One region of the Carnobacterium sp. AT7 genome, then DNA from elsewhere that is predicted to be linked to it. Evidence: predicted binding sites of a transcription regulator. Region 1 holds the regulator's gene; each other region holds the start of a gene.

The links. The regulator LexA, encoded in region 1, represses DNA repair genes until DNA is damaged. The targets are predictions, from matches to a motif close to CNAACANNTGTTNG.
Region 2: the regulator LexA is predicted to act here: its motif matches at 5,031-5,044, upstream of CAT7_RS04895 (replication-associated recombination protein A).
Region 3: the regulator LexA is predicted to act here: its motif matches at 4,270-4,283, upstream of CAT7_RS12025 (Y-family DNA polymerase).

The regions. Positions count from the first base shown of each region.
Region 1 covers NZ_ABHH01000020.1:24,756-31,894, reverse strand. The annotation lists gene tkt (transketolase) at 1-1,373, opposite strand, end outside; gene CAT7_RS08425 (DUF896 family protein) at 1,505-1,744, opposite strand; gene lexA (transcriptional repressor LexA) at 1,908-2,531, shown strand; gene CAT7_RS08415 (ribonuclease HII) at 2,593-3,366, opposite strand; gene ylqF (ribosome biogenesis GTPase YlqF) at 3,377-4,231, opposite strand; gene lepB (signal peptidase I) at 4,304-4,957, opposite strand; partial or broken gene lepB (signal peptidase I) at 4,981-5,525, opposite strand; gene CAT7_RS08395 (S41 family peptidase) at 5,685-7,139, opposite strand, start outside.
Region 2 covers NZ_ABHH01000008.1:76,038-83,176, forward strand. The annotation lists gene CAT7_RS04875 (cysteine desulfurase family protein) at 1-761, opposite strand, end outside; gene gshAB (bifunctional glutamate--cysteine ligase GshA/glutathione synthetase GshB) at 859-3,150, opposite strand; gene CAT7_RS04885 (haloacid dehalogenase) at 3,147-3,677, opposite strand; gene CAT7_RS04890 (hypothetical protein) at 3,732-4,871, opposite strand; gene CAT7_RS04895 (replication-associated recombination protein A) at 5,113-6,399, shown strand; RNA gene ssrS (6S RNA) at 6,490-6,677, shown strand.
Region 3 covers NZ_ABHH01000018.1:2,638-9,776, forward strand. The annotation lists gene CAT7_RS07795 (methionine gamma-lyase family protein) at 1-816, opposite strand, end outside; gene hflX (GTPase HflX) at 813-2,075, opposite strand; gene miaA (tRNA (adenosine(37)-N6)-dimethylallyltransferase MiaA) at 2,120-3,058, opposite strand; gene CAT7_RS07810 (glycerophosphodiester phosphodiesterase) at 3,060-3,806, opposite strand; gene CAT7_RS07815 (helix-turn-helix domain-containing protein) at 3,956-4,186, shown strand; gene CAT7_RS12025 (Y-family DNA polymerase) at 4,322-4,654, shown strand; gene CAT7_RS12030 (hypothetical protein) at 4,700-5,149, shown strand; gene CAT7_RS07825 (rhodanese-like domain-containing protein) at 5,211-5,561, opposite strand; gene CAT7_RS07830 (hypothetical protein) at 5,719-6,825, opposite strand.

The DNA of each region.
Region 1 (7,139 bases):
ACTGGGAGTTTTGAAATAGCTGCTAAACGAACAGCCGCACGCAAGTAATCCGTAAATACGAAGAAAGTACCGCCATATACTCTAGAACCGCCATGCAAGGCAATTCCATTCATAGCAGCTGTCATACCAAATTCACGAACACCAAACCAGATGTTTCTGCCATCATATTGACCAGCTTGGAAATCTTTTACATCTGCGATCATCGTGTTATTAGATGAAGATAAGTCAGCAGAACCGCCCCAGAAATATGGAACTTTTTTTGCAATCGCATTTAGAGCTTGGCTACCGGTTACACGAGAAGCTAATGCATCATCTTCAACATTATAAGTTGGCAATTCAGCATCCCAATCTGTTGGCAATTCATTGCTTAATGCCATTTCAAACTGTTTAGCTAGTTCTGGATATTCAGTGCGGTATGCTTCAAATGCAGCTTTCCACTCTTCTTCAGCTTTTGCTCCTTTATCTACCATAGTTTCTTTAAAACGTTCTGCTACTTCGGTAGGAACAAAGAAATCTTCGCCTTCCCATCCATAAGCTTTTTTAGCAGCTTCAATTCCTTCTGCTCCAAGTGGTGCACCATGAACTTTGTGTGTTCCGGCATTAGGAGCTCCAAAACCAATAATTGTTTTAACTTCAATCAAAGTAGGTTTTTTCGTTTCAGCTTTTGCAGCTTCAATTGCTGCGTTGATTTCTTCTAAATCATTGCCATCTTTTACAAGAATATGTTGCCAACCGTAAGCTTCAAAACGTTGTCCAACATTTTCAGTGAACGCTTTTGAAGTTGGTCCATCTAAAGAGATATCATTTGAATCATAAAGAACTACTAATTTTCCAAGTTCTAAATGAGCAGCTAAACTTGCTGCTTCAGCTGAAACACCTTCCATTAAATCGCCATCTCCACATAAAGCATACGTGAAATGATCAACAATTGTGTGGCTCTCTTTATTATAAGTAGCAGCTAAATGAGCTTCTGCCATAGCCATACCTACACCATTTGCAATACCTTGTCCTAGAGGACCAGTAGTTGCTTCTACTCCATCAGTATGGTTAACCTCTGGATGTCCAGGTGTTTTACTATCCCATTGACGGAATTGTTTTAAATCATCGATTTTAACGTCATATCCAGCTAAATGTAACAAGCTGTATAATAACATTGAACCATGTCCAGCTGATAAGACAAAACGGTCACGGTCAAACCATTTTGAGTTTTTTGGATTTACTTTTAATTGTTTAGTCCACAATGCGTAAGCCATTGGAGCAGCCCCCATAGGTAAGCCTGGGTGTCCGGAATTGGCTTTTTGTATACCATCCATACTTAGTGTTCTAATTGTATTTACTGCTAACTGGTCTGTGTTATCAAACAAAAAAATCATCCTTTCGATTTGAACTCTCTATTAGTACTCTATTAGTTTACTATTATTCCGCTTTAAGTGCAACGCTTTCACGAACAGAATGTTCATAAATGGGAGAATCTAATGCTTATCCCATTTATGAACAAACCTTTTTATCTGCCATGAAGGCCTTTCTCTTTTTGGATGTCTTTCAATTTATCAGGCGTAACATCCGTACCTTCTTCATCTACTATTTTAACACCTTCAATTGTTTTTCTCATTCCACCTCGGAATGCTTCAATATAAGCGTCTCTTAATTTTTTTTGTTCTACTTGTTCTTGTATGGTCAATCCTTTGGTCTTTGCTTTATTCGCTAAAACGTTTATTCTTTCCATCTGCTCTTTTGGTAACATTTAATCACTCCAGCATTTTTTTTATTTCTGGTTCAACTATAACAAACTTCTTTGATAAAATCACTCTTTTATCCTCTTTATCTACGAACGTTTGTTTGATTTGTTGTGCTATATATGGTAATCTTAGAATGATAAAAAAAGAAACGAGGTGTTTATATCTATTATGAGTAAAAATCCGGAATCAAGACAAGTTGAAGTTTTGCAATATATATACAATCAAGTTAAATTGAAGGGTTATCCTCCAACTGTTAGAGAAATTGGAACAGCCGTTTCTTTATCTTCTACATCAACAGTACATGGACATCTTTCCCGCTTAGAAAAAAATGGATATATCCAACGGGATCCTAGTAAACCACGTGCCATTGAATTAACAGCTTTAGGATTAACAAAATTAGGGATTGCATTAGACAAAATTCCTTTATTAGGAACCGTTACAGCTGGAGAGCCTATCTTAGCAGTAGAAGAAGCTACCGATTATTTCCCTCTTCCTCCAAATTTACAATTTGAAAATGAATCGTTATTCATGTTGACTATTCGCGGAGAAAGCATGATTAATGCTGGTATTTTTGATGGTGATGAAGTTATTATTCGCAAACAAGGAACCGCTAATAATGGCGACATTGTCATTGCTATGACTGTTGATGATGAGGCAACGTGTAAAAGATTTTATAAAGAAGAAGATCATTATCGATTACAACCTGAAAATGATACAATGAGTCCTATCCTACTTAATGAATTAACTATTTTAGGTAAAGTTATTGGCTTATACCGTAGCCATATCCAATAATATAAAAAAAACGAATGAATAGTTTCCTATTCATTCGTTTTTTTAGGCTATATCGCGGTACCTATTTTAGTACGTTTTTTACAGGAGCAAATGTTTTTCTATGAATTGGACATGCTCCTTGTTTTTCTAATCCTTCTAAATGTACTTTAGTTCCATAACCAGCATTTTTAGCAAAACCATAGCCTGGATATAAATCATCATAATCAGCCATCATTCTATCTCTTGTTACTTTAGCAATAATACTTGCCGCAGCAATAGATATACTTTTGGCGTCCCCTTTGATGAAACTTTCTTGCGGTATACTAACTGGTAAATGCATAGCATCAATCAATAATTGTTCTGGTTGTACAGGCAATTGTTGTATGGCTTCAATCATGGCTAATTTAGTTGCTTCGTAAATATTTACTTTATCGATTATATGATGATCTTTTACACCAATTCCAATAGCTACTGCTGCTTCTTGGATCTGTTCAAATAATGCTTCTCGTTTTGCACTAGACAATTGCTTAGAATCATTTATACCTAACACATCAAAATCTTTCGGTAATACCACTGCAGCAGCCACAACAGGTCCAGCTAGTGGTCCTCTTCCTACTTCATCGATTCCAGCGATGTATTGCGTACCTTGTTCCCAAAAATAACGTTCAATTTGAAGCATTTCTTCTTGTTTATCAAGAATAGATTGCTGTTTCTTCAACTTATTTTCCCATGCTTTGTATGCACTCGCAGCCCCTTTACGGGAATCATTCCTAATTGCTGATAGTCGCTCATCGGTTGAATCGGAAATGGTTGACAATAATTCTTTGATTGCTGCAATACTTAAAGGCTTTTCCACACGCGTTCCTCTATTCTTTAGGTAAAGAAACCGGAGCAATATCTAATGTAAATCGTCCTACTTTACCACTTCTTATTTCAAAAATTACCATTTCAGCTGCACGGCTATAGTCATCACGAAATCCTCTGCGCTCACTAATAAGCATGAGCATCTCTGGTATTGCTAATGTCATTTCCTCTTCACTTAAGCGGTATCGTTTTGAAATTGATTCCGGATAATTTTCTCGCATAAATTCTATTCCATACATAGCGATATCATCTAGTTGAAGTATGGTATCTTTGATTGCTCCTGTTAAAGCAAGTTTTTGTCCAATAGCTGGATCTTCAAACTTAGGCCAAAGAATACCTGGAGTATCCAGTAATTCCAATTCTTTGCCCAATTTTAACCATTGTTGAGCTTTTGTGACACCTGGTTTATTTCCTGTTTTTGCCACATTTTTCTTAATAAAACGATTGATTAAAGTAGACTTCCCAACGTTTGGAATTCCAATACTCATTGCTCTGATAGCACGTGGTTTGATTCCTTTAGCGGCTCTTCTGTCAAATTTTGGTTTCAAAATTTCTTTTGCTTTTTCCATAACTTGCTTCATGCCTTTTCCTTCTTGTGCAACAATTGGGACTGCAGCTATTCCTTGTTCATTAAAGTACTCCACCCATTTTTTTGTTTGAACAGGATCAGCTAAATCGCTTTTGTTTAAAATAATGATTCTTGGTTTTTCTCCTATTATCTCGTCTAAAATGGGATTGCGGCTTGATAAAGGCAATCTTGCATCTACGAGTTCAAATATCACATCTACTAATTTAATTTTTTCGGTTACTTGTCGTCTTGCTTTGGCCATATGCCCTGGAAACCATTGAATGGTCATGTTATTTTTTCACCTTTCTATTTACACACAAAAAAGAACAATTTTTTCATCTTCTTTTTTTACATTTCTTTTTTATTCTTCGTCTATTGAGCCAAACTCTTTAAGTGGCCAAATCCGGAAATTAGCTGTACCACTTACAGTAGTTGCATCTACGAATCCAAAAAAACGACTATCTTTTGAATTTATACGATTATCCCCCATCACAAAATAGCTGCCCTTAGGAACCGTCTCTTCACCCGTTTTAGAGGCTAATGAAAAGTCTTCGGTAAAGTTGCCTCCTGTAGCATAGGATTCAATCGAACTTTGCAAATACTCTTCTTCAACTGCTTTATCATTAATATATAAAACATCATCTTGATAACGAATAGTGTCACCCGGAAGACCGATGATTCTTTTGATATACTGTTTCTCAGGCTCATCAGGAGCAGGAAAAACAACAACATCAAAGCGGTCTATATTAGAGACTTTATTTAAAATCAAACGATCGTGATCTTCTAAAGTAGGAACCATCGATTCACCATCTACACTTACTGGAGCAAACAAAAAATGCCGAATAAGTAAAAAAATGATTAACGCTACTATACAATAAAGTAGTGTGCTTAAAATTTCACTTCCAAGACTTTTTTTTTCTTTACGTTTTTGACTCGAAGAAAGATGACGTGACTTTCTAGGTTCGAAAGATCTTTCTGTTTGATTTTGATCATCAGAAAAATTTATTTTACTCAATAGCTTCTCCCTACTTTCATTGTTTATTGAACGTTCTTCATGCGATTAAAAGGATAATAAATAAACGAAGTTTCTCCAACAATTGACTCAACTGGAATACTTCCAAAATACCGACTGTCATTACTTGATCTACGATTATCACCTAATACAAAATACTCATCTTCTGGTACTACTTGAGTTCCAGTCAATTCTTCTAAGGTGAAATCAGATGTCCAAATTCCGCCAGCGTTATTCACTAAATCATTATCTAGAAATTTTTCCTCGAATTTTTTATCATTTACATAAAGCTGATCATTTTCATATTGGATTTTTTCTCCAGGTAAACCAATTACTCTTTTTACAAGAGTCCGATTTGAGAATCGTGAAATACAACTAAATCAAATCTCTCTATATCATATATTGTTTTGACAATAATTTGATCGTCCTGTTGAAAGGTAGGTATCATAGACGAACCTTCAATAGTCATAGGAATAAAGATGAAATTTCGCAATAAAACAGTGATCAATCCAGCTAACAATAGCGCCTTAGACCACTTCCATGAAAACTCCTTCCACGAATTTTTCCCCATATCCTTCGCTCCAAACCAATCTGTTTATTCTATCATACAAGAATTTTTTTCAAATAACTATCTATTTAACACAGTGCTGACCAAGAAAGAGAGATAGAAAACGCCTACCTCTCTTCCCTAGTAAGTTTTAACTGTTTTTGTTTACAACTCAATTGCTTATTAGTCGTTGGATTTAGTGGCTTGCAACTCTTTTATCGCTGCCTCATATTGAGTATCATTTTCATCAATCAATTTTCTTAACGATTCAACGAGTTGAGTTGCCGTTTCACCTGTCACTTTACCATCGACAGGGAGCTTTTTATCGATTTGGAATTGACTAACAGCCTTTTGGGTTGCTTCATCAAAGTATCCATCAATAGTATCTACAGAATAACCTAATGCATCAAGGACTTTTTCTAGGTTTTTAACTTCCTCAGAAACATCGCCCAATTGATAGGTTTTTGATCCATCAATTATCAATAAATTCGCATAATCCGGTAAAGCAACTTCGATAGTAGGCGTGATGCCTTTTTCATTGATCCATTTTCCACTTGGCGTTAACCATTTTGCAATCGTTATTTTTAACTCACTTTTGTCATTAAATGCAGCCACATTTTGGACTGTACCTTTACCAAACGTTTTCGTTCCAATTAGTTTAACATTTCCTGATTCATTAACAGCACCTGCTAGAATTTCTGAAGCACTAGCGCTGCCTTCGTCTACTAATAAAACAGCTGGTTCAGTAACTTTAAAATCACCCATTGTCGCATTATCAGCGACGATTGAGACAGGCTCTTGATCCTTTTCTTGCGTTTGTAAAATAGTATCGCCATTTTCTAAAAACAGATTAGAAATTGACATTCCCGCATTTAATAAACCGCCTGGATTTTGACGAACATCGAACACAAAGGATTTTGCACCTTGATTTCTCAAATCTTTTATCGCAGCTACTAAATCATCATAAGTTGGTGAAGAAAAACTCGTAATGGAAATATACCCAATTGTTGGATTTTCTTCATCTAATTGATAAACAACGGTTTCAACCGGAATTGTATCTCGTACTAACGTTACTTCAAAGGTAGAATCGCCACGCCTAATAGACAAAACAACTTCCGAACCTTTTTCGCCACGAATGTGTGAAACAGCTTCATTTAAATTCATGCCGGTTAATTCTTGATCACCAGCTTTTAAAATAATATCGTTCGGCTGTAATCCTGCTTTTTCAGCTGGTGAACCTGCAATAGGAGAAACAATCATAACATTGTCTCCTTGTTTCATCACTTCTGCACCGATTCCTTCAAAGGATGCTGAAATACTTTCATCTAAAGAAGACGATTCTTCTACATCGAGGTATTGTGTGTACGGATCGCCCACAGATTCAGTCATACCAGTAATGGCACCTTCAATCAAGGTTTCCCCTTCTACACCTTGATAATAGTCTGACATTAAAGTGTCATAGACAGCTTGGATTTTTTCAAAATCCTCTGTATTTACTGCAACACTGGATTCTGAGGAATTTACATTTTTTTGTACTTCATCATTATCATCATTTGCGTTTGTAACAGCAACAGTTCCACCAATTGAAAGTGCAGCAACTACTATGAGAGAAGCACCATATGCCCAAGGTTTGATTCC
Region 2 (7,139 bases), on a different contig from region 1:
ATCTCTACTGCTTTTTGTAATCCAGCGATTGCTGGTATATTTTCTGTTCCTGCTCGGCGTTTTTTTTCTTGTTCTCCACCAAGCATAAAACTAGGTAAATGAATTGTTTCATTCACATAGAGGAAGCCTATTCCTTTAGGTCCATTGATTTTATGGCCTGAAACCGATAATAAATCGATGTGGTCTCTTTTAACATCAATATCTTCTGTTCCATAAGCTTGAACAGCATCTGTATGAAAGTACGCTGTTGATTCATTTTCAGCAATAATAGCACCTATTTTTGCGATGTCCATTACTGTACCAACTTCGTTATTCGCATACATAATAGAAACTAAAATCGTATCTGGTCTTAAAGCTTCTTCAACTAATTTTGGGTCAACTTGACCTTTTTTGTCCACTGGCAAATACGTTACTTCAAAACCCAGCTTTTCAAGGTATTCCATCGGCTTCAAAACAGCGTGGTGTTCCACAGCAGAGGTGATGATATGTTTTCCTTCTTGTTCTCTTTTTAAAGCTGTTTCAATAATTGCAGTGTTGTCAGATTCTGTCCCACCACTAGTAATAATGATTTCACTTGGTTTAGCGCCAATGCTTTTAGCAAAAACCATTCGAGCATTATCCACAATACGGCGACTATCTCTTCCAAAATTATGGATACTAGATGCATTTCCATAGTGATTTTTCATTGCTTCATAAACAACTTCAATAACTTCTGGGTGTATAGGACTAGTTGCGGCATGATCAAAATACATTCTTTCCATTTTAAGATAGTCCTCCCTTATTGATCTAAACTTATAATCCTTAAATTTTATCACTTTTTGCTCTAATCAACAACCCACTTATTTTGAGTAAGTTAATTTATTGATTAGTCGTTTCCATTTCCCATAGTTCTGGAAATAACATTTTTAGAATACCCATGGTTAATCGACGACCTTTACCTTTGTAAACATAAGCATGCATATGCATAGCAGGGTTAAAATTCGCTTCTAACACTGTATACCCTAAATGTTCTTGGGTACTTGGAATCGTTGGATCTGGAATAATCAAATCAATTCCACTTACTTTAGCACCAATTATTCGAGACATCTCGATAGCTGCTTGCTTATAGCTTTCCCCAATCTCATCTGTAACATCAATTGAGTCGCCTCCTGTGCTAATATTTGAATTTTCTCTCAAATAAACAATGCTGTCTGCTTCAGGAATGCTTTCTACTGTATACCCTTGTCCTTTTAACATTAACTGTTCGATTTCGCCTAACTCTATTCTTTCGAGCGGAGAACGGTGTTTCGCTTCTCCACGCAATGGATCTTCATTTTTGATAGCAACTAATTCTTTAATTGTCTTTTGTCCATCTCCTACAACATTTGCTGGTGTCCGCAGCAAAATCGCTGGAACTTCTCCATCTAAAACAAAGAAACGGTATTCTGTTCCAGGTATATACTCTTCAACTAATACAGCACTGTCTTCTTTGAAGGCTATTTCAAGCGCTCTTTCATAATCCTTTTTAGAAGGTGTTTGTTTAAATACAGAAATTCCTAATCCATAATTAGTCGATTTAGGTTTTACAACAATTTGTTTTTGTTCATACCGCCAAAATGCTGCTATCCCATCTACAAGAGTTGTGTACTCTTCGCCTGCAGGAACACGGAATCCTGCTGCATTAAGAATTTTTTTGGTTACAGTTTTATTTTCCATAATTAGTGGAGCAATATAGGAATCTTTAGATGTCATATTTCCATTTTTAACATATTCAATATGTTGATTAAAGGTTAACTTCAAGAATTGATCTTGAGCATCTAATAGTTCAACTTTTATCCCTTTTTGCAACGCATCAAATAGCAAGAGTTGAGTAGACATCTCTAATTGTTCAAAACCTGTTAAATTATAAGGTCTCTTAACTGCTTCTTTTTTATACTGTTTTGCTAATGCTAGACTAAATGCGATATATGAACCCTCTTCTTCTATACCGCTTATCATACGAGCAGCAATCGTTCGTTTAGGATCAACCATTTGCTTTCTAGCTTCTTGAATACAGCTATATGCTGATTTTGAACCATTTGTTGATTGAAGCATTTGTTCCATTTGTTCTAACAATTGTAATCCTTCTTCTTGAAACTTAGAAGTTTCTTCTGGATGTTCCATTGCCGTTAGACCATTCATTTCTTCCCCAGTTTTAATTTCATCTTCAGTGGCAGTTTCATCGATCCAAATCATGTACAAACAAAAAAGATGAATAAATTCCATCGTTTGTTTTGACATACCAAATGGATCAAAAGGGTTTAAATCAAAACTACGCAGTTCAAGATAAGAAATACCTTTCGTCAATAATTCTTCCGCTTGATGTACTCCACGAAAACGAACAGCTGAGTAAAATTCTTTTTCTTCGGATAAATATCCTTTTTTAACCATATCTTGCAAGCTGTGCACGTAGTCTTCAAGTGAATTAAATGAAACTGACACTTCAGATTGATTAACGTACCCATAATGACTGCTGCGGATACTTCGAACATACTTTTGCGGAATTTCTTGATCTGTGAAAAAAGAATCATCCACGGTAGGAGAAGCGCCCAATAAATAGGTTAAAAGCCAGCGATAACGCAAGAAATTTTTTGTTAGTTTCAAATAAAGCATTGATTTAAATGAATTTTTATCTGAAAAATCAGTTTGATTTTCATATAAGCGCAAAATCAGCTGATCATCTAATTCAAAATTGTAATGCACTCCACTAATCATTTGTTTTTTCTTACCGTATTTGTGCGTCAAGACTTCTCTATATTTAACATCTTCTTTTTTATCCAACTTAGCAATAGGAATAATAGCTTCATCCGGTAGAACCATTGGCATACTGATTGGCCAAATTGATTCATCAAGAGGGATTGTTTGAAGCGCAACGTCATGCACTGCTGCCATCCAGTTGTAACTCTCTTGAATGGACGGCAATGGAGGAGTAATCAATTCTAATTGAGATTCACTAAAGTCTGTTTGAATATACGGATGGAAATTTCTATTTCCAAATTCTTGCGGGTGCTTTGTTAAAGCAAGTTGTCCATTTGAGGTTACTCTTAGCCCCTCTTTTTCAATTCCAAAAACCGCTTGATAAAAAGCTTCATTTATATCTATTTCTTGTATTAGTTGTTTAACAGTCTTCATTTTACTATTCCCTCATCTAACTTATTTATTTGTCGCTCAATTTCTGCTCGAATTTTCGGCTCAGGAGCAAATTCCTTTTCCCAACTAGCTGGTTTCATTACTTTTCCATCTGGTTTTCTATATCGCGGTTTACCGTCTGGAAAAATTTTTCCCATATTTGCTTGATGCACAATAGAGAAAATAGGATCAGGATCAATACCCATAAGAACAAATGAACCATAATTGAAGTAGTTTGCATCGGTTAACGCATCTAATTGACCGATTAAACGGCTTGAAACCTTTTTAGGATGCTCTTTTATTTTAGCTAAAGACTCTTCAGTTGCATTCTTCCATTCTGAAACCAATGCTTCGAATTGTATTATATCTCCTTTTACGCTAGCATACAAAAATTCTAACAGTTCTTCTGTTGTAAAATTTGCTCGCTTAACGGCTTCTTCTGGCGTTAACGCTTGTGGTTCTTTTTTTTGCCGTTTACCAAACACTTCATGAAACTCTTGAACTTGTTCAAATGGAGATAATTTAGTCATATTTTAGCCTTCTTTCTGGTGAAAATTCTTCATTTATACACTGTTCCAACTTCTTTAGTTCTTTATTTCTTCACTGACTAAATGCTTTCTCAATGCTGCATTTTCCGATTCTAATACTCTACGATGCATCTCAGAATGTTTCAAATCTGCTTGCATAATTTTTAAAAACTCACTATTATCTTGTGAATGACGTTTTGTTCTTTCAAGTTGAATTTTTTCTTCAATTAGTTTTTTTATGTCTTTTTCAAGATTCACTATTGTTTCAACTAACATTTGATTTTTTTCAATTAATGAAGCATTTTGAAAACCAATCCCTTTAATCTTTTGCTCTGTTTTTCCATCTACTAAGTTGATATAAACTAACACAAAAGCTAAACAAGCAATAATAAAAGCTAAACAAATACCAATAACATGAACTATTGGCGTTGAATACCTAAATAAAGTTAACAATAGACTCAATACAACAGTGCAGCCAAAAATAACCAAGCCAATTCGATAAGAATTCATTTTTCGTTTATTATTCAGTGCCTTTAAGTAATCTACTTTATTTTGTAAGGTCGCTTTTTCTATTTGTTCTTGTTCTATTTTTTTTCGACTTTCAAAAAAAAGTTCCTTTTCTTTTCTTTCAATAGATTCTTGGACTTGTTGTTGATACTGTTCAAACCATTCTTTTTCTTTCATTAATTTCCCTAACTCTCTATCTATTTCTTGTTGATAAACAGCTTTTTTTAACGAGAGTTCTTCTTCTACTTGCTCAGTTTTCTTGTTAGCTAGAGCAACCATTTCACTAACATCTTCTTCAGCTTTTTTAGTTAGCTTTTGAGCTTCTGTTCTTTCATTATCAAAGTGCTCAAAGGATAGTCTTTTCTTTAGTTCCACTTCTTCTTTAACCATTTCTATATCGTGTTTAACTGCTTGATACATTTTTTCTGACTGCTGAAATGTAACTGTTAAAATATCTTCTGCTTCTTGTTTAGCTTGTTGTAGAATCGCTTTTTCTTTATATGAAGCATCGATTACAAGTTTATCAACTGTTTCTTGTTGCTGTATAGTCACTAATTCTTTTTCTTTTCTTTGATTTTCCGCTATTTTTTTTACAATAATTTTAGCAGTTGTCGAGAAAAAATTAGGCCGACTTCTATTCTTAGCTTTTGATGGACTAGCAACTTGATTAAATTCTTTTTTTTCGGACATTAAAAAGTTCCTTTCCTTCAAACTTTCCTATCAATTTGATTAATCAGGTCTAATCAAATAAATGACTTCTTACACATTATCGCAAATAATCGTAGAAAAGCCAAACCAAAAATTTGAGTGATTTGCAAATATGAACAATTATGAACGAATCCCTCAAATCAAACAAACGTTCCTCTTTGTAGAAACCCAATGGTTACAGTGGTATACTAGTAATAAGAATGTTAGTAGGAGGCTACTCTTTATGAATCAACCGTTAGCTTATCGAATGAGACCTACTCATATCGATAATATTGTCGGACAGCAACATTTAGTTGGAAAAGGAAAGATCATTCGACGTATGGTAGAAGCAAAAATGCTCTCCTCAATGATTTTATACGGTCCCCCAGGAATTGGTAAAACAAGTATTGCTAGTGCAATTGCTGGCACAACGAAATTTGCTTTTAGAGTCTTAAACGCTGCTAGTGATACAAAAAAAGATTTACAAATTGTTGTGGAAGAAGCTAAAATGAGCGGTACGGTTATTTTACTTTTAGATGAAGTACATCGTCTAGATAAACCTAAGCAAGATTTTTTATTGCCACACTTGGAAAACGGACGGATCATCTTAATCGGAGCTACTACAGAAAATCCATATATTACGATTAACCCCGCCATTCGTAGTCGTACCCAAATTTTTGAGCTTAAACCTCTTTCTAATGAAGACATCCAACACGCTTTATGGAATGCTGTGAACGACTCAGAAAAAGGTTTTGGAAACGAACAAGTAACCATTACAGATGAAGCTTTGTTACACTTTTCTAGAGCTACAAATGGGGATTTAAGAAGTTCTTTGAATGGTTTAGAACTAGCTATCAAATCAACAGCTCCAGACGAAAAAGGTATTATAACAATCACTTTAGACATTGCAGAAGAATGTATCCAAAGAAAAGCTTTAACACATGATAAAGATGGTGATGCTCACTACGATGTCATCTCTGCTCTGCAAAAATCAATTCGCGGTAGTGATGTTGATGCAGCTATGCACTATCTAGCAAGACTGATTGAAGCTGGCGATTTACCGATTATTTCTAGACGCTTAATGGTTATTGCTTACGAAGATATCGGACTAGCTAATCCTTCTGCAGCTTCTAGAACAGTCACCGCCGTTCAAGCAGCTGAAAAATTAGGCTTTCCGGAAGCCAGAATCCCTTTAGCCAATGTAGTTGTTGATTTATGCTTGTCTCCAAAATCAAATTCGTCTTACGTAGCGATTGATGCAGCTTTGCAAGATGTACGGGCTGGAAAAAGTGGAGATGTACCTGATCATTTAAGGGACTCACATTATAGCGGCGCAAAAAAATTAGGACGCGGCGTAGATTATCTTTATCCTCATAGCTATCCTGGCGCTTGGGTAAATCAACAGTATTTGCCAGATAAGCTAAAAAAAGCTTCTTACTATTCTCCAAATCACACTGGGAAATACGAAGATACTTTAGCAAAACAATACGAGTCTATCAATTTCAAAAAAGGAAAAAAGAAAACAGATTAACCGTTTTCTTTGTTGTTCTAATCAACTTTATTTAAGCGTCTAATAGTCAATTAATTGACAACAATACTTGCCTATGCTAATATAAAGATAAGATTTCTAAGATGTTCGTCTTGCTCAACATGTGTTGACCGAACAATTAATATTACCTTGGGATCCAAACTGATTCAATCGGATAACAAGCCTTTTCACTTGGTAGTTAGAAGTTTGACAGCGGAGCCCACCTGCTACTTGCGGGTTCAATACTAACTGAGCATAACAACGGCATTATCGGATTTCTCTTTAAAAAGTTTAAAACTTTTAAAGCCATTCTTAATTGAATGGCTTTTTTCTTTGGTTTTAAGATTTTTAAGTATGAATAAATGGCTTTATACTTTTTAGTGTGGATAGATGAATTTAGTTCATGCTTAACACTTCTGGAGGAATAGGATTGCTTGTAGCCCTGTAAAGTATTCAATGCGAATTACATCGCTTTAACGCTTTAGCGTTTAAGCGGTGTTTGAGGCTTGAAAGTTCTTAAGACTTTAGGCTTAAGACGGTACCAGGGCTCTTACAAGCAAATCCGGCTATTCCGAAAGAACTTTTAGAAGCATTCACACTATTTGACTAAGAGCCGAATAAATTAGTTCATTAGATGGCTTTAAAGTTACCCATTCTAAAAGCAATTTCATATAAATTATTTTCATCATCTTCAAATTTCATCTTATCCTCATAAGAAATATGGTATGCTTACTTTACTATTA
Region 3 (7,139 bases), on a different contig from region 1:
AGAAGCACCCGCTTCTCTTCCTATACCAGGAGTAGTTAAACGGTAACCGCACGCTTCAATTAGCTCTGTTTTACCCACAATGTATCCGCCAGTTTTAGCTAATCCACCACCAGGATTCTTGATTAAAGATCCAGCCATCAAATCTGCTCCCACTTCGATTGGCTCTCTTTCTTCAACAAATTCTCCATAACAATTATCAACAAAAACAATCACTTCAGGGTCGATTCCTTTGACAAATCGAATCATTTCTTCAATTTGCTTTATCGTGAACGAAGGTCGGCTGGCATACCCTCTAGAACGTTGAATAGCGACCATTTTTGTTTTTGACGTCATTTTTTCTTTTACTGTTTCAAAATCTATTTGTCCATCCGGCAACAAATCTACTTGATCAAAGCCCATTTGGTATTCCTTGAAGGATCCAATCCCATTTCCTGTAACACCGACAATCTCAAGTAAGGTGTCATAAGGAGATCCAGAAATGTACAACAAGTCATCTCCAGGGCGCATAACACCAAACAAAGCGGTCGAAATAGCATGTGTGCCAGAAATGATTTGTGGTCGAACTAAACCTGCTTCAGCTCCGAAAACTTCAGCATAAACCTCTTCTAATATATCTCTTCCAAAATCATCGTACCCATAACCGGTCGTTGGATTAAAATGCTGTTCCGTAACTTTTTTGTTTCTAAAACTTTGCAAAACTTTATTTTGATTAAATAAAGCTACTTCATGAATGTAGTCATGGACCGGTTTGATTTTTTCTTCTACTTCTTTAATTTTTACAATTAATTCAGGTGCATAGTGATCGTTCCAACTCATGATATTTGATTCTCTCCATTCCATTTCGACGCTGCTTTCGCATACCCCTTAATGACGTATACATTTTTTTCTTCATCGTATTCTTCTGAAATAACTAGCGTTTCTCTTTTTAAACGGACTAACTTATCTCCTTGACTAACGGCTATTTCGATCCGGTAAGGGACCATCAACTCTTGCATTTTTTGCATTATAGCTGTTAGCAATTGCTCGATATCTTCTGGATCATTAGCTGAAATAAATACATTCGGGAAAAGGGATGGATAAAATGAATCTTCGACTAAATCCTTTTTATTATAAACCGTAATCATCGGTATTTTTTCCATACCAAGTTCTTTTAATAACTGAACAACGGTTTGTTCATGTCCGGCCATATTTTCAGCAGAAGCATCTACTACATGCAACAGCAAATCTACACCTTTGGTTTCTTCTAAAGTTGATTTAAAAGACTCAATTAACTGTGTCGGCAAATCTTGAATAAACCCAACCGTATCGGTAAGTGTGACATTCATTCCACTTGGCAACATCAATTGACGTGTCAAAGGATCTAATGTCGCAAACAATTGATTTTCTTCATACGTATCTGCTTGAGTCAACTTATTTAGCAACGTTGATTTCCCCGCATTCGTATACCCCATCAAACCAATTTGAAAGGTTCCACTTTCTTTTCGTTGCTCCCGAGTACGACTGCGGTGTTTTTCCGTTTCTGCTAAATCACGCTTGATATCGGTAATTTGGTCACGAATGTGTCGGCGATCTGTTTCTAGTTTTGTTTCCCCTGGTCCACGTGTTCCAATTCCTCCGCCTAATCGAGACAAATTAATACCTTGTCCAGCTAATCGAGGCAACAAATATTGTAATTGTGCCAACTCAACTTGTAATTTACCTTCTTTGCTTTTAGCTCGCATTGCAAAAATGTCTAAAATCAATTGAATCCGATCAATGACCTTTACTTCGTCTAGTAAAACCTTTTGGATATTTCTCGTTTGACCCGGTGTCAATCCTTGATTGAAGATAACCGTATCTACTTCTAGTTCATCCACTAAAGAAACCAATTCTTCCATTTTTCCTTTACCTAAAAAAGTACGAGAATCTACTCGATCTCTTTTTTGAGTCAGTTCGCCCACTACTTCTCCAAGAGCTGTTTCGGTTAATTGTGCCAACTCTGTCAATGAATATTGGAAATCTTGATTGCTTTCTCTTGTTTGTACACCTACAAGGATAACGCGTTCAGCTGTTTCAGCAGTTTCTTTTGTTTCCATTCCGTTCACCTTCTATTCTAATATTTTAAATACAACAGGAAAGTTTATTCCTTTAGAAATCTTTCCACTTCAATTTCTACTTTTTTTCCGTCTTCAGGAAAGGCTACTAAATCCCACCACTCAACGTGTTCTAAACGATTTTTAAACCACGTCAATTGACGCTTGGCATATCTTCTTGAGTTTTGTTGGATGGCTTCTTTAGCTTCTTGCAACGTCACTTTTTTTTCAAAGTAAGGAAACAATTCTTTGTAGCCAATTCCTCTTGAGGCTTGTGCATCGGGTAACTGTTGTTGATACAACCACTCAGCTTCCTCTATCAATCCTACTTTAAACATCTGCTCTACACGTAAATTGATACGCTGATAAAGTTCTTCACGTTCAGTCGTTAAGCCGATAATTTTAGCTTCATAAAGAAGCTCATTTTCTTTGCGCTCACTTTGATAACTGGAAAAAGGTTGTCCCGTTACGTGGTACACTTCAAGCGCTCGAATAATCCGTCTGCGATTGTTAAAATGAATTTTTTCAGCAGCGACAGGATCGACGTTCGTTAATTGTTCCCATAAATAGAGATTCCCTTTTTCGTTAGCAATTACTTCTTGGGCTTCTCGAAAAGCCAGATCATTTTCACCGCTGCCACCAAAAGTCACATCATACAGTAAGGATTCGATATACAGCCCTGTACCTCCTACAATGATGGGTACTTTCCCCCTAGCTGATATATCTTCAATTAAAAAGCGCGCGCGCTTTTGGAAATCAGATACCGCATAACTCGTTGTGACATCTACTTCATCAATCAAATAATGTGGGATTTCTTTTTGCTCCTCTTTGGACACTTTAGCTGTTCCAATGGTGAGATTGCGGTAAATTTGCATAGAGTCGCCACTAATAATTTCTCCATCAACCGCCTTAGCTAACGACAAACTTAAACTGGTTTTCCCAACAGCAGTGGGGCCTACAATAATAATAATTTTTTTCTTTTTCACACTATTCTCCTTCACCCTGCCACTTATTTCTTATTTCAAGAGCTTTCTGGGGATAATCCGTAATGATACCCGCTAAATTTTTACGAAAACAAAATTGAAGATCATTACTTTTATTAACAGTCCAGACTCGTACTGGCATTTCCGGTATTCGAAAAAGACTAACACTTCTGAACCAACTCAATTTTGGATGCCACATGTTGACTGGAATGTCTGGCGTTAAGAAATGAACATTTTTGCCAGTTTTTTTAAATAATAAGGCAATTTTACAAGTAGCATCAAGTCTTTTTAGCTCAATCAGAGTTTGATAATTAAAACTGGAATATTCAATAGTGAACGGCCAATTCTTTTCAGCTGCAAAGGCAACTACTTTTTCCTCGATTCCTGGATACAAAACTTTATCTGTTTTTAGCTCGATATTGACTAATCCTTGATAGTCAGCTGCGTCTAACAAATAGAAAACTTCTTGTAATGTTGGAATACGAGAAGTGCTGTACTCAGAGGAATACCAGCTTCCGGCATCGAATTGTTTTAATTGGGTTAACGTTAAGTTTTGAACACGGCCTTTTCCATTTGTGGTACGATCAATTGTTTCATCATGGATAACGATCAATTCTTGATCTAAACTTAAATGAACATCTATCTCAATACCATCGCTTCCCACTCGAACAGCTTCTGTGATTGCTTCTATGGTATTCTCCGGATGCGTTCCTTTACTTCCTCGGTGAGCAATAATTTTTGTTTGATTCATGACCGTTGTCCCTCCATTGCTTACGTTCTTAATAATTATAGCATATTTCTATTCTTTGCCCTATAGATTGCTTTTTTTCCATAACAGGAAACAATCGTTTTTTTCTCCAAAGTAACGTACAATAGAACCTGTATTAAGGAGGAAGGCATATGTATTTAACAATCGAAGAAACAGCCCTTTATTTAGAAATTTCTACAACTGATATTATGCGTCTGATTCGTGAAAAACAAATTCGTACTTTATCAGATGGAGAAACTATTTTAATTTATAAAGAGCAATTCAATTTATATTTACGCGAAATTGAGAAGTACAAAAGAGAAGTACAAGAGTATTTAAACGAACCTATCCCAGAAGACATTGATATAAAAGATGAAGATTAACATATGAGCATAATGAAGTAGACTGTCAGGTCCGTTTCATTATGCTTATGTTATTCTCATTCCTACTGTTCCCCTTCACTTATCGAACATACGTTCTTGCAATAGAACTAGCTACTATAAGAAAGGGACCGATTGATGATGATTAAGATGGATTATTCAAATGAACCTAACCAAGATGGTTGCTTAGTTTTAGCAGCTTCTACTAGAGTGAAAAAAGAATATGGCATTAAAACAGGCTCCAGACGATATGAAATTCCTCGTCATTCGTTTATTCAAATTGTTGAACCGCGAATGACCTTATATTTGCGCATCAATGAAATCATCAATGCTATTTTTCTTGAATTTGTATCGGAAAACGATTTGCACCTTTACAGTATTGATGAATCTTTTTTAGATGTAACAGCTTCAAACACTCTTTATGGATCCACAAAAGAAATTGCATTGAAAATACAAGCGACCATTTGGTAACGGCTTCGTTTAGTTGTAACAATTGGCATCGGCGATAACCCACTTATGGAAAAACTAGCTTTGGATAACGCTGCTAAAAAAACACCCAATGGCATAGCAGAATGTCATTATGAAATGGTATCAGAAACCATTTGGAATATCCATCCTATCAACGAAATGTGGGGTATCGGACAACGAACCGCAGCGAATATTTACCGTTTAGGAATTGATTCGGTCTACAGCTTATCAACGAATTCTGCCCAATCCTTAAAACGGACTCATAGGATTATTGGAGAGCAACTATTTTATTATGCTCACGGGATTGACCAAAGCATTATTGCTCAAAATTATATTCCTCTATCAAATTCCTTTAGCAAAAGCCAAATATTAGATAGGGATTACATAGATCAATATGAGATTGAGGTTGTTATTCGGGAGATGGCTGACCAAGTAGCTATAAAACGAAGTGGGCTAGTAGATGGCATCAAGGATAAAAAAAGACACATCACAATTTAATTTAGTGACGTGTCTTTTTATTAGAAACATTTTTAGCCTATTCAATTAATTAATTAATTAATTAATTAGAAACTTTTGTTTTTCCAGTCCAATCACGGTAGCCGCCTTTAAGATGATGAATATCCGTGTGGCCTTCTTTACGTAAGCGAACTGCTGATCGTAAACTTACCGCTTTGTTGTGATCATACAAATAAACTGGTTGATCTTTTCTGATTTCACCACTACGTGTTTTCAAAGTAGAATAAGGAATGTTTCTAGCTCCTAATATATGCCCCGCATCAAAATCTTTTTTCTCGCGGACATCAATTAACTGAACTTTACGCATCTCTTTTTTAAATTCTTCTTCTGTTAATTCAATAGAAGCATTTTTGCGTTTGAAATAACTGTAGACTTCATAACCTGCCCACACTATGATGATAATCCATAAAACTGTATTAATAATCTGACCTGTATTCAATTCTTGTATACCCCTTTCAACTCGTTCTACAGGGATAATTGTACACAAGAATGAGCTGTTTTACTAGCTTTTTTTATTACTACCGTTTTTTCCAATCTTACAACTATACTTACTATGGCATATCGATCAATGAATAAATTGTTTGTTGTTCGATATCTATGATACTTTCATAGCGCCAACCATACAAACTGTATTTGCCATTCTTCGCTATCGAAATAGGCGCATTATCTGGTAGGTCCAAAATAGGTTCAATCGTTTTATGATCAAAATTCAACTTGCCAAATTCAAAATCTCCCGTTTTAAGTTCTAACTGCACCGCTTCTTTTGCAAAAACACCATAAACCGGTGTGTTTCTTGCAGCTTGACTTAAGTAAGGAAAAACTAACCGATCATTCATCGTTACTTTAGGTATAGCCATAAACGATTGATCAACCATGAAAGGGTATTGGTAATTTAATAACAATTCATCATCTGCAAAATCAGAAGGAGTATAGGTTATAAATGTATCTTCATGTACAAAAAAATCTGACACTTGGCTTTTTAATCTCAGCGAATCATTTGTACGGATATCTCCCATATAAAGGTCGCCAGTTTCAAGGGAAAAGTCATCATTATTGTCTACATACAAATACAAATTAGCTGAATACCACATAGGAGTCAACGAAGCTGAAGGTATAGATACGACTTCATTGGTTTCAAGATTCCAATTGCCAACAACTATTTCTGTATCTGATTGATAATAAGAAATAAAAATATGATTTTTATTCGCCGGATTCCAATTCACATTAACGAAACCTTTTGTTTCTAATGGCAACATTTGCATAACGGACCCGCTTTTATCAATTATTCTTAATTCTCCGCCGTTTTCACCGACAACTTGAATCAATACTTGTTGTTTATCTTCTGAAATAATAGCTGTTAAAATAATCGATTCTGCTTCATAAATAGGCGTGATTTCCCCAGTAAAAATGTTAAACAAAGATAAATTATCATTATTTATCTCACCAGTATGCACCAAAACTTCTTCATCAGACATCCAACCGATTACTTTTCTAAAACTTTCATAGTCAATCGGAATTTCTTTATAAGATAATGCCTTTTTTTCTGGCTCAGGAACTTCCGTTGGTTGTTTTTTAGTGCAACTTATTAAAAATAAGGTCGCGGAAAAAAGTAAAATAACTAAGTTGAGGATTTTCACTTTTTTCTTTTTACTTTCCATTCTAATCACCATATTTTTTTTGATTTGTTTACGCGGTTTTATAATGGGATTCTCCTTTGCAAAATCTTTCTCATTAAACTATAACATATACAGCGCCATTTCACACTTTATTAGTCTGTTTTATAGCTAACGAATCCATAAGACGATTTCCATTGCAATACCAAATGAAATAAAAAAAGATGATTTCGGTAAACTGCCGAAATCATCTTTTAGGAATAACATAAGAGGATTATTTTTTTAGGTTATCTCATTTTTAATGTTGATAGACGATTTAATTCGATTACCCAAATTCTGAAGGAATAGGATTGCTTATG